2 regions of the Streptomyces sp. JNUCC 64 genome follow, and region 2 is predicted to be linked to the other one. Evidence: riboswitches for the same ligand, from Rfam matches in the RefSeq annotation. Region 2 holds a riboswitch; the other holds the start of a gene.
The links. A riboswitch is a leader RNA that binds a small molecule or an ion and turns the genes downstream of it on or off. The one in region 2 is predicted to bind cyclic di-AMP.
Positions count from the first base shown of each region.

Region 1: it holds a riboswitch for cyclic di-AMP, as region 2 does, so the genes downstream of both, ACVWNX_RS15540 (M23 family metallopeptidase) here and ACVWNX_RS04445 (M23 family metallopeptidase) in region 2, are expected to answer to the same signal.

Region 1 covers NZ_CM137015.1:3,809,146-3,816,191, reverse strand. The annotation lists gene ACVWNX_RS15565 (alpha/beta fold hydrolase) at 1-549, shown strand, start outside; gene ACVWNX_RS15560 (hypothetical protein) at 844-1,125, opposite strand; gene ACVWNX_RS15555 (hypothetical protein) at 1,293-1,448, opposite strand; tRNA gene ACVWNX_RS15550 (tRNA-Met) at 1,678-1,751, shown strand; gene ACVWNX_RS15545 (PP2C family protein-serine/threonine phosphatase) at 1,973-3,118, shown strand; cyclic di-AMP (ydaO/yuaA leader) riboswitch at 3,517-3,660, shown strand; gene ACVWNX_RS15540 (M23 family metallopeptidase) at 3,671-4,783, shown strand; gene ACVWNX_RS15535 (aldo/keto reductase) at 5,149-6,093, shown strand; gene ACVWNX_RS15530 (nSTAND1 domain-containing NTPase) at 6,074-7,046, opposite strand, start outside.
Region 2 covers NZ_CM137015.1:1,130,661-1,137,706, forward strand. The annotation lists gene ACVWNX_RS04435 (STM4011 family radical SAM protein) at 1-240, shown strand, start outside; gene ACVWNX_RS04440 (SGNH/GDSL hydrolase family protein) at 364-1,155, opposite strand; gene ACVWNX_RS04445 (M23 family metallopeptidase) at 1,449-2,420, opposite strand; cyclic di-AMP (ydaO/yuaA leader) riboswitch at 2,423-2,540, opposite strand; gene ACVWNX_RS04450 (tyrosine-protein phosphatase) at 3,044-3,838, shown strand; gene ACVWNX_RS04455 (DUF6126 family protein) at 3,874-4,041, opposite strand; gene ACVWNX_RS04460 (helix-turn-helix domain-containing protein) at 4,038-4,709, opposite strand; gene ACVWNX_RS04465 (aspartate aminotransferase family protein) at 4,807-6,192, opposite strand; gene hpnH (adenosyl-hopene transferase HpnH) at 6,200-7,046, opposite strand, start outside.

The DNA.
Region 1 (7,046 bases), 2.7 Mb from region 2:
CTCGGGCTGGAGCGTCCCGTCCTGGTGGGCCAGTCGCTGGGGGGCCACACCGCCCTGCTCGCCGCCGCCGCGCACCCCGGGCTCTTCCGTGGGCTCGTTCTGGTGGAGGCCGGGCCGGGCGGTCCTAGCCCCGGGGTGCAGAAGGAGATCGGGGGGTGGCTCGACTCCTGGCCCAGGCCGTTCCCGTCGCGGGAGGCCGCCGTCGCGTTCTTCGGCGGAGGTCCGGTCGGCGAGGGCTGGGCGGCCGGTCTGGTGGAGCGCGACGGCGGCTGGTGGCCCGGGTTCGAGCGCGAGGTGATGGTCGGGTCGCTGGCGGAGAACGCGCGGCGGTCCTTCTGGGACGAGTGGTCGCGGGTCGACTGCCCGACCCTGGCCGTCCTCGGCCAGTCCGGGATCATCCCGCCCAGGGACGTCGACGGGATGTTCCGGCGACGGCCCGCCGCGACCGTGGCCCTGAGCGTTCCGGGGACGGGGCACGACGTCCATCTGGAGCGTCCGGAGGTGCTGCGGGACGCGCTGCGCGAGTTCCTCGCGGGACTCGCCGCCTGAGCCTGAGCTTGAGCCTGATCCCGATCCGGGGTCCTTGGGCGCTTCCCGGTGCCTCCGTGCTTTTCCGGTTCCTCCGGTCCCACCGGTCCCACCGGTCCCACCGGTTCCTCCGGTCCCTCGGTCCCGCTGGGCTTCCCGGCTTGTCTGGTCCTTTCGGGGCCTCGGGCTCTTGGCGGGTCCGGTCCTCTCAGCGGGTCCTGTGGTCCCCGTGACCCCATGGCCTCCAGTGGACGGGGCGGGTGCGGTCCCGTCGCGTCTCCGGCGGCCTTCCCGGGCGGTTCCGCGCGGGGCCGGTCAGAGGAGTTTGCTGCGGGCCGCTCCCGGGCCCGCCGCCGCGCGGCGGCCCCGTGCGGGGCGGTGGCCGCGTCCGGTGCGCCGGTCGCCGTCGAGTCCGGCCGCCCTGCGGGCCCAGCGCGCGACGGTCTCGGCGGGCACCCCGATGCTGTCGACGATCCGCGCGGCCTTCTCGCGGCAACCCGGTTCCGGACAGGCGACCGGGCTCATCGGCCGGGAGGCCGCCGAGGCCCCGGTCGAGGCCCCGGTCCGGGCGCCGGTCTGGGGCGCGGTCTGGGGCATCGCCGGGAGGGGGGCGGGTGCCCCGCCGGGCCTTCCGGCTGGCTTCCCGGGAGGGGACCCGGCGGGCTTCCCGGGAGGGGCGCGGCGCGCGGTCGGCGGGACGGGGTCGGGCGGTAGGTACCGGGCGGCGCAGCCCAGGCAGATGTACCACGTACGCATGGGGACTCCTAGTGGGATTGACCGGTCCCGGAGCAGGTTCCGCAGGCCCCGGTCCAGCGTCGGACGACGGGTTGCTGGCGGCCCTCTTCGTCGGTCTCCACCGTGTGCCGTTCGTGTTCGGTGAGTCCGGTGCCGCCGCAGGCCGGGCAGGTCTCGTCACTCATGGGCCCAGGATGACCGACCGGGTGGCCCCACGCCGGGGTTCCGGCACGACGCCACCCGAACCGGGCAGCCCCGCCGCCTCCGGCGTTGACCCCCTGGTGCGGGGCGCGACGGGAGGGGTGCGGGGCGTGCGGTGGTGCGTCCGCGCGCGGCGGGGACGGAGCGACGGGGGGAGCGGGCGGAAAGTGGTGAGGGACCACCTCTGACGTGGTGTAGAGTTGGGTTTACCGACGCGGGGTGGAGCAGCTCGGTAGCTCGCTGGGCTCATAACCCAGAGGTCGCAGGTTCAAATCCTGTCCCCGCTACTCAGTACGAGGGGCCCGGAAGTCATCGACTTCCGGGCCCCTCGTCGTATGCCCGGCCGATGCGTGCCCGTATGTCCGGCGGGTGCGTGCCCGGGTGCCCGGCCGATGGGCGCGCGCGGCCCCGCGCGGTCCGCTCACCCGTACGGCTCCGCACGGCTCGCCCCCCGGGGAGGCGCGGGCAAGCCTGGGGTGAGCGGACGGAAGGCGGCGGGAGACGGTACGTGGGCCACGGAGGTGAACCGACCGGCGACGGGCCCCCGGCCCCCGCGACCGGACGCCCGGCGGTCCCCACCGGGACTCCCTCGGGCTGGGTCGGACGGCTCGTCCGGGCGCTGCCCGTGCTGCTGATCGTCGCGGGAGTGTTCTACGACGAGCTGACCCCGGCGCGCTTCACCGCAGCCCCGCTGTTCGCCGCCGCCCCGCTCGCCGCGGCCCCGTTCTACGGGAGGCGCGGCACGGTCGCCGTCGGGCTGGCCGCCTGTGCCGCCGCCATCGGCGAGCGGATCGAGGACGGCGCCCTGGGCCGCGCCGAGTCCGTCACCGACCTGGCCACGATCGTGACGGTGTCCGTGCTCGCCGTCGTCATCAACCGCCTCACCCGCCGCAGCGACGCCCGGCTGGCGTCCGCGCGGGAGATCGCGGAGGCCGCCCAGCGGGCCGTGCTCCCGGAGCCGGCCGAACGGATCGGCGGGCTGGACATCGCCGCGCGCTACGAGGCCGCCCAGGCCGACGCGTCCATCGGCGGCGACCTGTACGCGGTGCAGGACACCCCGCACGGCGTCCGGCTGGTGGTCGGGGACGTCCGGGGTAAGGGGATGAACGCGGTCTCCGCCGTCGCCGTGCTGATCGGGGCGTTCCGCGAGGCCGCCGAGCAGGAGGCGGACCTGGAAGCGGTGGCCCGCCGCCTCGAACGCGCCCTCGCCCGGGAGGAGGTGCGACGTCGCGAGGTCGACCTCTTTGAGGGGTTCACCACCGCCGTCCTCGCCGAACTGCCGCACGGCCGTGACGTCGTCCGGATCCTCAACCGGGGGCATCCGCCGCCGCTGCTGCTCGCCCCGGACGGCGGGCTGACGGTGCTGGTGCCGGCGCTTCCGGCGCTGCCGTTGGGGATGGCCGACCTCGGGGTGTGGCCGGACCTCTGCGAGGAGGTGGCCTTCCCGCCCGGGGCCTGTCTGCTCGTGTACACCGACGGGCTGTCCGAGGCCCGGGACGCGCGCGGGGAGTTCTTCGATCCGGTGCTCTGGCTCGGCGGGCGGACCTTCGTGGGGCCGGACGCGCTGCTGACGTCCGTCACCGGGGCGGTCCTGCTGCACACGGGCGCGGGGCCGGAGGACGACATGGCCCTCCTCGCCGTGCGCCGTCCGTGAGACGGCACCCCCCCCGGGTGCCCACCCTCGGCCTCGGCCCCGGCCCCGATTGCGGTTGCGGCGGTGGTCGGTCGGGGACGGCGTGGCCCCCGGGGCCCCCGGGCGCTCCAGGCCCCCGGGGGCGGCTCGGTGCTCGTGGGGCGGCGGCCCCGGCCCGGATCTCACCGCCCGTAGTCGACGGCTCGCGGTCCGATAACGACTGAGTATCCGTCAAAGAAAGTTTGGCGCACCGGGGAATAATCTTCGACCGTCAACTCGCCCGGTTCCGCCCGCCCGTGTCCCGATAAGTCCCCGTCATGGGCGTTAATGATCAACCGGAAGCGCTTGGAATCAGGCCCCCGGGTCTATTAACGTTCGATAACGCAGCGCGGTCGTCCCAGCCGTCACAGAGTCGGCTCCGCGCGCACGCGCCGAATCCCGCGAGGGAACCGGGGAACCACCACCATGGGGTGAATCGGACGGCCCTCTCGCGAGGCTGCCCGTAGGAGACCTTCCTGCTCCGAACCCGTCAGCTAACCCGGTAGGCGAGAAGGAAGGAAGGAGTACGCCTCAGTGGCGTCCAATCGGCCTGCCCCCGAAGCTCCCTACGCGCCGAACACGGCCGAGGACGGGGCTTACTCCCCCTACGGTCGCGTCTACGGCCCCGAGGTCACCGAGGGCGAGGTGCGGGAGGTCTGGAACCCGACCGCGGACACCGTCCGGCCCGTGCGCGGCAAGCACCGCGTCGCCAAGCAGCGCGGCGGACTCGCCCGTAGCTCCACGGTCCTGGGCGTCGGCGTCATCGCCGCCGTCGGCGCGGGCGGCATCGCCACCGCGCAGGGCGGCAAGCCCGCCATCCAGATATCGATGCCGGACTTCGGCTCGATCATGCCCGGGGACTCCGAGGAGCCCGAGGCCGACACCACCACCGCCGCCGCCCCGCTGACCGGCGCGGGCATCACCTCCGCCGACGCCGCCGAGGGCGCCACCGACGCGGGCGAGGCGCTGCGGGCCCGCATCATGCAGCAGGCCGAGCAGCAGCAGGACCAGGCCGACGCCGCCACCCGCGCCGCCGCCGAGAAGGCCGCCGCGAAGAAGGCCCTCAAGGACGCCGCCGACGCGGAGGCCAAGGCGAAGGCCAAGGCGGACGCCGAAGCCAAGGCGAAGGCCAAGGAGAAGGCCAGGGCCAAGGCGGAAGCGGAGCGCAAGAAGGCGGCTGCCGAGGCCAAGGCCAAGGCGGAGCAGGCCGAGAAGGCGGAGAAGGAGCGGCTGGCCAAGCTGGCCGGAAGCTTCGTCCTCCCGCTCTCCGGCTACTCGCTCACCGCGACCTTCGGGCAGGCCGGCGCCATCTGGTCGTCCGGCGCGCACACCGGCCTCGACTTCGCCGCCCCGACGGGCACCCCGCTGAAGGCCGTCGGCAGCGGCACCATCACCCAGGCCGGCTGGCACAACTCGTACGGCTACTTCACGATCCTCACCCTCAACGACGGCACCGAGATCTGGTACGCCCACCAGTCGTCCATGAACGTGAGCGCCGGTCAGAAGGTCGCCACCGGCGAGGTCATCGGCCGTGTCGGCTCCACCGGCAAGTCCACCGCCTCCCACCTCCACCTGGAGGTCCACCCCGGTGGCGGCGGGGGCGTCGACCCGGCCGCCTATCTGCGCGGCAAGGGCCTCGGTCTCTGACCGTACGGCCACGCCGTACCCCTCTGATCCACGGTCACTCCGTCCCTGACTTCCCGGTGCGCCGGGGCACCCTCGCCCCCGTGCGCCGGGACGGTCTCCGGAGCCCGTCGTTCCCCACTTCGACGGGGACCGCGCGGCCGTCCGTACCCCCGGCGGCCCCGGTTCCCCGACGGTTCCCCCCACGCCCGGAGTTCCGGCGGCCCTGACGCTCATCCCCCGACGTCAGGGCCGTCGGTCCCCCCCCTCGGAGGTTCCACCGGGTCTTCCGGGGGTTCCCCCGGGTTCCGGGAGTTCCACCGGCCTCCCCCCCCAAGTCCCACGGTCCCGACGGAAGACCCGGGCGCGCACCGGTGTTGACTACGGGCATGACCTCTCTGCGCCCGCTCGGCCCCTCCGGCATCGACGTCTTCCCCCTCGCCCTCGGCGGCAACGTCTTCGGCTGGACCGCGGACACCTCCCAGACCTTCGCCGTCCTCGACGCCTACACGGGCGCGGGCGGCAACTTCGTGGACACCGCCGACTCCTACTCCGCCTGGGCGGACGGCAACCAGGGCGGCGAGTCCGAGACGCTGATCGGCCGGTGGGTCGCCGCGCGCGGCAACCGCGACGACGTCGTCATCGCCACCAAGGTCGGTTCCCACCCCGAGTACAAGGGGCTGTCCGCCACCACCATCAAGGCCGCCGCGGACGCCTCCCTCACCCGGCTCGGCACCGACTACATCGACCTGTACTACACGCACTTCGACGATGTGACCGTCCCCGTCGAGGAGATCGTCACCGCGCTGGACGACCTGGTGCGCGCGGGCAAGGTCCGGGCCGTGGCCGCCTCCAACCTCACCCCCGAACGGCTCCAGGAGTCCCTGGACTTCGCCGACCGCGAGGGACTGACCCGGTACGCGGTCCTCCAGCCCGAGTACAGCCTGGTCGCCCGGAGCGGCTACGAGAACGGGCTGCGGGAGGTCGCCTCCCGGTCCGGGCTGGCGTCCGTCCCCTACTTCGCGCTCGCCTCCGGCTTCCTCACCGGCAAGTACCGGCCGGGCGCCACCGTCGACAGCGCCCGCTCCGGTTCGGCCTCCCGCCATCTGTCCACCGAGCGCGGCCCGCGGGTGCTCGCGGCCCTCGACACCGTCGCCGCCGAGCGCGGTGCCGAGGTCGCCACGGTCGCCCTCGCCTGGCTGGCCTCCCGTCCGACGATCGCCGCCCCGCTGGCGAGCGCCCGCACCCCCGAACAGCTCCCCGCGCTCCTCGCGATGGCGGAGCTGGAGCTGACGGACGCCGAACTCTCGCTGCTCAGCGAGGCGTCCGCCTGACGCCGTCACGGGACCCGGACCGGTCGCGCCGCCCGCTGCCGTGGCGGGACCGGTCGCGCCGTCGGTCCGGGGTCCGGGCGGGGTGGGCGACGCCGTCTTCGAGGTCGATCCATCCGCCGTCCCGCCAGACGACCTCGAAACCGTCCTGGGGCCGGAGTTCCGGCCAGCTAGGACAGAGCGTCCGGTAGGGGACGCCGGGCAGGCGCCGCCCCCACTCCGCCCGGTCCAGGCCGCCCCGCACCCGGGCGCAGACCGTCCGGGCCGCCGCGTCGGCGGAGAGCGGATACCGCCGGGCCGCCGTGTGCGGGGTGGTGACGGTCAGTCCCCGGCCGTCCGGGGCGAAGGCCAGGGCGAGCACCGGGCCGTCCGCGCGGGGCAGCGGCCGGCCCGCCCGGTCCGGCGCGGCGAGGTCCCACAGCCGTAGCTCGCCGTCCTCGTCCCCGGCGGCGAGGGTCCGGCCGTCGGGTGAGAACGCCAGGGCCGAACCGCCCCCGGACGGGCGTTCGCCGCCCGGGGAGAGCACGGCCAGCCGCAGTGCGCCCAGACCGTCCCAGAGCGTGATCCGTCCGGTCTGGTCGATCATCGCCATATGGGCCCGGTCCGGGGCGAACGCCACCGCCACGGGGGTTCCCTCGCCGTCCATCAGCTCTTCGGGAACGCCCCCGTCGGGGTCCAGCCGCTGTCGGCGGTCCGTGAACAGGGGGAGCCCCGGGCCGCTCGCCAGCAGGGCGCCGTCCATCGGGCGCGGGGGCGACCAGCGGGGACGGCCCGGCGCGGAGGCGTCCGCCGGACCGTGGGGCAGGAGCGCGGAGGACGTCGTCGTCACCAGGTCGGGGGAGGCCCGGGAGACGGACACCCGGCTGCCGTGCCAGCCGAGCACCAGACCGGTGATCCCGGAGCGCGCGGGCAGGGTCACCACGGCCCGGCCGTCGCGCGCGTCCCGGACGACCACC
Region 2 (7,046 bases):
CTGGGGAACCTGTACGACGGCTCCTACCGCGCGGCGCTGGCCCCGCGCCCCTGTCCGCTGGCGCGGTGCGACTGCCACATCGGGTACGTGCACCTGGAGTCCCTGCCGCTGTACGACGTGTTCGCGGGAGGCGTCCTGGAACGGATCCCGGCGGCCTCCGGCCCGGTGCCCCTGCCGCTGTCCCCGTCCCCGTTCGCGGACCCCGCGCCCGCGCCGCCACGGGGTCCGGGAACGGGGTGACGCCCTGACGTCCGTGTCCGGTGTCCGTCCGGACGGGACGGACAGGGACGGGCGGGGGCGGGGACACGGACACGGACGGACGGGACGGCCCGGCACCGGGACGTCACCCCGTGGGAGCGCCGTTCAGAGGGGGAGCAGATCGGGACGCTTGGCCTCGACGTGGTCGCCGGACGACTCGCCCCGCAGCCGCCGTCCGATCCAGGGCACCAGGTACTCCCGGGCCCACTGGATGTCGTCGCGCCGTCCTTCGAGGGTGCCCCGCGGGGGCAGCGGGGGCCAGGGCTGGTCCGGGTCGGCGGGGACGCCGAGCCCGAGGAGCTGGGCGGCGCGCAGCGCGACCCGGGTGTGGCCCTCGGCGGAGAGGTGGAGGCGGTCGGTGTCCCAGGCCCGGCGGTCCTGCACGGTCTTCAGCGACCACAGGTCGAGGACGGGGCAGCCGTAGCGGTCCGCGACGGCCCGGACGTGGCCGTTGTAGGTGGCGATCCTGCCGCGCAGATGCCGCAGGACGGGGACGCCCCGGGTGTCGAACCCGGTGGTGACCATGACCGTGCCGACGTGGTCCGTGAGGTCGGCGACGGCGCGTTCGAAGCGTTCGGCCACGTCGTCGGGGTCGGCTCCGGGGCGGAGGATGTCGTTGCCGCCCGCGCAGAAGGACACCAGGTCGGGAGCGAGCTCCCGGACCCGGGGAAGCTGCTCCTCGACGATCTGGTCGAGGAGTCTGCCGCGGACGGCGAGGTTGGCGTAGCGGAAGGCGTGCTCGGGGAGCCGGTCGCCGAGGAGGACGGCCAGCCGGTCGGCCCAGCCCACGAACGCTCCGTCGGGACCGGGGTCGCCGACGCCTTCCGTGAAGCTGTCGCCGACTGCTGTGTAGGACCGGATGTCGTCAGGGATGAGGGAGGTCGACTCTGCTGTCACGTCGGCCCATGTTTCCAAGCCGGGCGTGACCTACGCCACCGTAATAAGGGGCAGCGGGGGGTTGACGCGACGTGAGAAAGACCATGCGGGCCTTTCCGCCGGTCCGGGAATACGGGACCGGCGGAAAGACGGGCGGCCGACGACTGACGGAGGGCCGGCGGAAGCGGCGGCCTGGAGACCGGGCCGCCGGGGAGACCCGGAGTCCGCCCCGGAAACGCGGCGCGGGGCCGTATCCGCCGATACGGCCCCGCGTACGTGGGGTGCGGCCGCCGGGCCGCAGGGGGGAGAGGGGGTCAGACGTTGACGCCCTTCGACCGCAGATAGGCCAGCGGGTCGATGTCGGAGCCGTACGCCGGGGAGGTGCGGATCTCGAAGTGCAGGTGCGGTCCGGTGCTGTTGCCGGTGGAACCGGCGAGACCGATCTGCTGCCCGCCGGTGACCGACTGGCCCGCGGCCACGCCGAGCTGCGAGAGGTGGGCGTACTGCGAGTACCGTCCGTCGGCGTGCTGGATGATCACCTGGTTGCCGTAGGCGCCCGCCCAGCCCGCCGAGACGACGGTGCCCGGGCCGACGGCCTTGAGCGGGGTACCGGCGGGGACGCTGAAGTCGACGCCGGTGTGGTAACCGCTGGACCACATGCTGCCGGAGGCCCGGTACGGGGTGCCGACCCCGGTGGCGACGGGCAGCGTGAAGCCGGACGCGGTGGCGGTCGCGGCGGGCACCGCCTGGGCCGTGACGGGCACGGCCTTGGGGGCGGCGGGGGCGGCGGCCCGGGGCTGCTCGGCCTTGGGCGCGGCGGCCGTCTTCGGAGCGGTGGCCGTCTTCGGAGCGGCCGGGGCGGGGGCCTCGGCGGCCTTGGGGGCGGCGGCGGGGGTGGCCGCGCGGGCGCCGACGGTGAGCTTCAGACCGGGCCGGATGAGGTTCGGGTCGACGCCGACGGCGTTCCGGTTGTCCTCGTACAGACGCTGCCAGCCGCCGCGCACGTCCTGCTCGTCGGCGATCTTCGAGAGGTGGTCGCCCACCTTGACCGAGTAGGTGCGGACCTCGGCGGCCCGGGCGGTGGACCGCTCCGGGGCGGCCGGGGCCACCGTGGCGACGGAGGCGGCGGGGCTGAGTCCGGGGGCGGCCTGGGGGGTGGCGGCCTGCGCGGTCTGGGCGCCGATGAGCGGCAGGGCGAGGGCCGCCGCGCCACCGGTTCCGGTGATGGCGACCCGTCGGACGAGCCGGGTGGACTTGGGGCGGCGGTGCTTTCCCGTCGCGGGCATGGTGCGTTCCTCTCCGGCGCCTGCGAGGTGAGCTGTCGGGTTCGGGCTGGAGATGCCCGGCCGCGCTCGCGCGGCTTCACCCCGAGCCGCTCCGGTGGCCGGAGTCGGCGTACTGCGTGTGGGTTCCCCGCTCCTGCCGGTGTCCGGTGGGGACGTCGGATACCGGACGGCGGCAGGACTAGGCGTCCGCCCGGAGTGAGCGTGACGCTAGGCGAGCGCCGACGGCCCAGACAACCGGACGGCGTCCCGGGCCCGGTGTTCCTTGATCCCGGCCGGGGGTTCGCGGTGACCCTCCGTCGATGGCGGAGCGGTTCCCCGGCCTCAAGTGCCGGGCTCCGGCGGGAAGGCGGCGGAGCGGTGATCGCCACCCACGGTGACCACTATGATCCCGGTCACCACCTTCGTCACCAGCTGTCCTCATTCCGGAGCCAGTTGGGCCACACTCCCCCCAACCACTCCATTCATTTACATCACGCCTCTATCAGACATAACGCCCACGTCGGGGCGACCCAGGGGATGAACGGAACAGACGTACGAGAAGTGATCCTTTCGGGGGACCGTGTCGTATATCGTCGACAGCGCCCGCCGTCGAACGGCGTCGGCGGGGCCTGGGAGGAGCCCCCGTGACGCAGCAGATCCCGTCCACCGAGCCCGAGCTGACCGGAGTGCGCAACTTCCGGGACCTCGGCGGGCTGCCGACCACGGACGGCGGACGGATCCGGCACGGGGTGCTGTTCCGCAGCGGCCACCTCGCCCACGCCACCGAGGCCGACAGCCGTTTCCTCACCTCATTGGGGCTGCACACGGTCTTCGACTTCCGCAACGACGCCGACCGCGGTCTGGACGGCCATGACGTGGAGCTGCCCGGCGTCCGCAATCTGCACCTGCCGCTGAGCGACCCGGCCGACGGCGCCGCCTTCTGGAGGATGGTGCGCCGGGGCGACCTGGCCGAGCTGCGCGAGGTACTGGCGCGGGGCCGGGCGGCCGAGCGGATGGCGGGCGCGTACCGGGTGATGATCGAAGAGCGGACCGCCGAGCACGCGCTGGTGCTGCGGACGGTCGCCGAGGACGGGGTGCCGGTGCTGATGCACTGCGCCGCGGGCAAGGACCGGGCGGGCCTGGCCGTCGCGGTGACCCTGCTCGCCCTCGGGGTGGGACGGGACGCCGTCGAGGCGGACTACCTGGAGTCGAACGCCGCCCACCGGCGCTACCGGGTGCGGCGCGACGCGGACGCGGACGGGCCCACGCACGAGGTGATGGAGCTGCTGAGCCCGCTGTTCGAAGCGCGGGCGGAGTACCTGGCGGCGGCCTTCGACACCGTCGACCGGCGGTGGGGCGGCACCGAGGAGTACCTCCGCGAGGCCCTCGGGGTCACCCCCGCGCTGCGCGACCGCCTCCGGTCACGGCTGCTGGACTGAGCCGCCGGGCACCGGGCCCGCCGGTCCGGGGTCCGTCACTTGGCCCCGACCTCGAAGAGCAGCCAGATGAAGGCGGCGACGACATGGCCGACCGCCACGTAGATGACCAGCCGGATCCAGATGCTCGGCGGCATCTTGTCCTCCAGCTGCGGCTGGCGGCGCACGGGGGTCTGCGGTTCGGTGGGCCGGACGGGCTCGGTCATCGGGGGTCTCCCAGGGTGTGGCCGGCGGCCGGGCCGAGGCACAGCGCGGCGGACGGGCTCTGCAACAGGGTGTGCACGAACAGCAGGTCGGTGCCGTCCTCGTCGGCGGCGACGATGCGGTGCGGGGTCAGCGAGTCGAAGTGCGCGCTGTCGCCGGGCGCCAGCACATGGGTGCTGTCCCCGAGCTTCAGCCGCAGCCGCCCGGACAGGACGTACAGCCACTCCTCGCCGGGGTGCACCCGGACGATGTCCCCCTGGGAGCCGTAGGGCACCCGGACCCGCAGGGCCTGCATGCCCCGGCCGGGGGCCCCGGCCTGCCAGTAGGTCCAGCCGCCCGCGAGGGTGGGCTCCATGGTCCCGGCCTGGACGATCGCCTCGCGGTCCGCGACCGTCTCGCCGAGCAGCTCGGAGACGGTGGTGCCGTAGACCCGGGCCAGCGCCAGCAGCATCGGCAGCGAGGGCTGGCGGCGGCCGGTCTCCAGCCGGGACAGATGCGCCGGGGAGAGCCCGGCGGAGGCGGCGGCGGTCTCCAGGGTCAGCCCGGCTCCCCGGCGGCGCTCCCGCAGCCGGGGGGCCACCACGGGCAGCTCACCGGCCGGACCGTCGGCGGCCGGAGCGCCGACGGCGGGGGCGGGCTCCTCGCGGGGAGGGGGCTCGGAGGGGTTCATACCGTCGATTGAGCCAGAGAAATACCTCCTGGGCAAATCTCTTGCCCAGGAGGTAAAAAATCGTGCCCGCCGGGGCGGCGGGACCGCGAGGAGGGGGTCAGCGCTGGCCGACCGCCTGTCTCACCAGTGTCCTCCCGAAGTCCCACATCAGGCCACTCCCGCTGTGCGCCTCGTCCATCACGGCGGTGAAGGCGGTGACGAAGCGGTCCACGTCCGCCTCGTCCAGGACCAGCGGCGGGATCAGTTTGATCACTTCCATCCGGTCGCCGGAGACCTGGGTGAGGATGTGGTGCCGCTGGAGCAGCGGGGCCACCACCAGTTGCGCGAAGAGTCCCTTCCGGGCGCTCTGCAGCACGGTCCAGCGACCGCGCAGCCCCAGCGACCGGGGGCGGCCGAACTCGATCCCGATCATCAGCCCCCGCCCGCGCACCTCGCTCAGCAGCTCGTAGCGGTCCACCAGGGCCGCCAGCCTCGACCGGAGCAGATCACCGACGGCCCGGGCCCGCTCCACCAGCCGCTCCGACTCCAGCACCGACAGCACCGCGAGCCCCGCCGCCATGGCCTGTGCGTTCCCCCCGAAGCTCGCCGAGTGGACCAGCACCCGGTCCATGGACGAGTACACCTTCCGGAAGATCCAGTCCCGGCCCAGGGTCGCCCCCACCGGTACGTACCCCCCGGACAGCGCCTTCGCCACGCAGACCAGGTCCGGCTCCACCCCCTCCTCGTGCTGGTAGGCGTAGAAGTCCCCGGTCCGTCCGAGCCCGGTCTGCACCTCGTCGGCGATCAGCAGCGCGCCACGGGCCCGCAGCAGTTCCTGGGCGGCCCGCAGATAGCCGGGCGGGGCCTCGTGCACGCCCTTGCCCTGGATCGGTTCCACGATGAGCGCGGCCACGTCCCCGCGCGCCAGCTCCCGGGCGAGCGCGTCGAGGTCCCCGAGCGGGACGGCCGTGTCCGGCAGCAGCGGGGCGAAGCCCTCGCGGAACCCGGACTCGCCGTTGACGGAGAGCGATCCGGTGGTGAGTCCGTGGAAGGCGTGCGCGCAGTACAGCACCCGGGGCCGTCCGGTGGCGCGGCGGGCGAACTTCAGCGCGGTCTCCACCGCCTCCGTCCCGCTGTTGCCGAAGAACACCCGGTCCAGATGGGGGCTGTGGGTCAGCAACCGTTCGGCGAGCAGACCCGGCAGCGGCGGGCAGTCGAACCGGGTGAGGTCCGCGAGCGAGGCGTCGAGCACGTCGTGCAGCGCGCGGCGGACCACGGGGTGGTGGCGGCCGAGCCCCATCACCCCGAACCCGGCGAGCATGTCGAGGTGGTCGTTGCCCTCCGCGTCCCAGAAGTGCGCGCCCTCGGCCCGTTCGTACACCTTGTCGAAGCCGATGGTGCGCAGCATCCGGGGCAGTTGGGGGTTGAGGTGACGGGCGTGCAGCGCGTACCCCTCGCCCCCGCGTTCGGCGAGCAGCGCCCCGAGGTCGAAGCCCTCGCTCACGGGCCGCTCACCCCCGGCCGCCGGAGGAGGCGGTGTCGCGGGCGGCCCGCAGGCTCTCCCGGAGCGAGCCCATGGTGGCGAGCACGGCGGTGGGCTCGTACCCGCAGTGGGCCATGCAGTTGGCGCAGCGCGGGTCCTTGCCCCGGCCGTAGGCGTCCCAGTCGGTCTTCTCCACCAGGTCGCGGTAGGTGGGGACGTAGCCGTCGCTCATCAGGTAGCACGGCTTCTGCCAGCCGAACAGCGAGTAGTTGGGGATCGCCCAGGCGGTGCACGGGAAGTCGACCCGGCCCTCCAGGAAGTCGAGGAAGAGGGGCGAGTGGTTGAGCCGCCAGCGCCGCCGGTTGCCGTTGGCGAACGCCTTGCGGAACAGCTCACGGGTCTGTTCGACGCCGAGGAAGTGCTCCTGGTCCGGCGCCTTCTCGTAGGCGTAGGCGGGGGAGATCATCATCTCGTCCACCTGGAGGTCGTCGTTGAGGAAGTCGAGGACCTCGATGACGGTCTGCGGGGTGTCCGTGTTGAAGAAGGTGGAGTTGGTGGTGACCCGGAAGCCGCGTTCCTTGGCCTCCTTGATCGCCGCCACGGCCTCGTCGAAGACGCCCTCCTTGGCGACCGACTCGTCGTGGCGTTCCCGCAGCCCGTCGATGTGCACGGCGAAGGCGAAGTACCGCGAGGGGGTGAACCGCTCCATCTTCTTGCGCATCAGCAGGGCGTTGGTGCAGAGGAAGACGTACTTCTTCCTGGCCACCAACTGGCGCACGATCTCGTCGATGTGGGGGTGCATCAGGGGTTCGCCGCCCGCGATGGACACCATGGGGGCGCCGGACTCCAGGACCGCGCCGACGGCCTGCGCGACG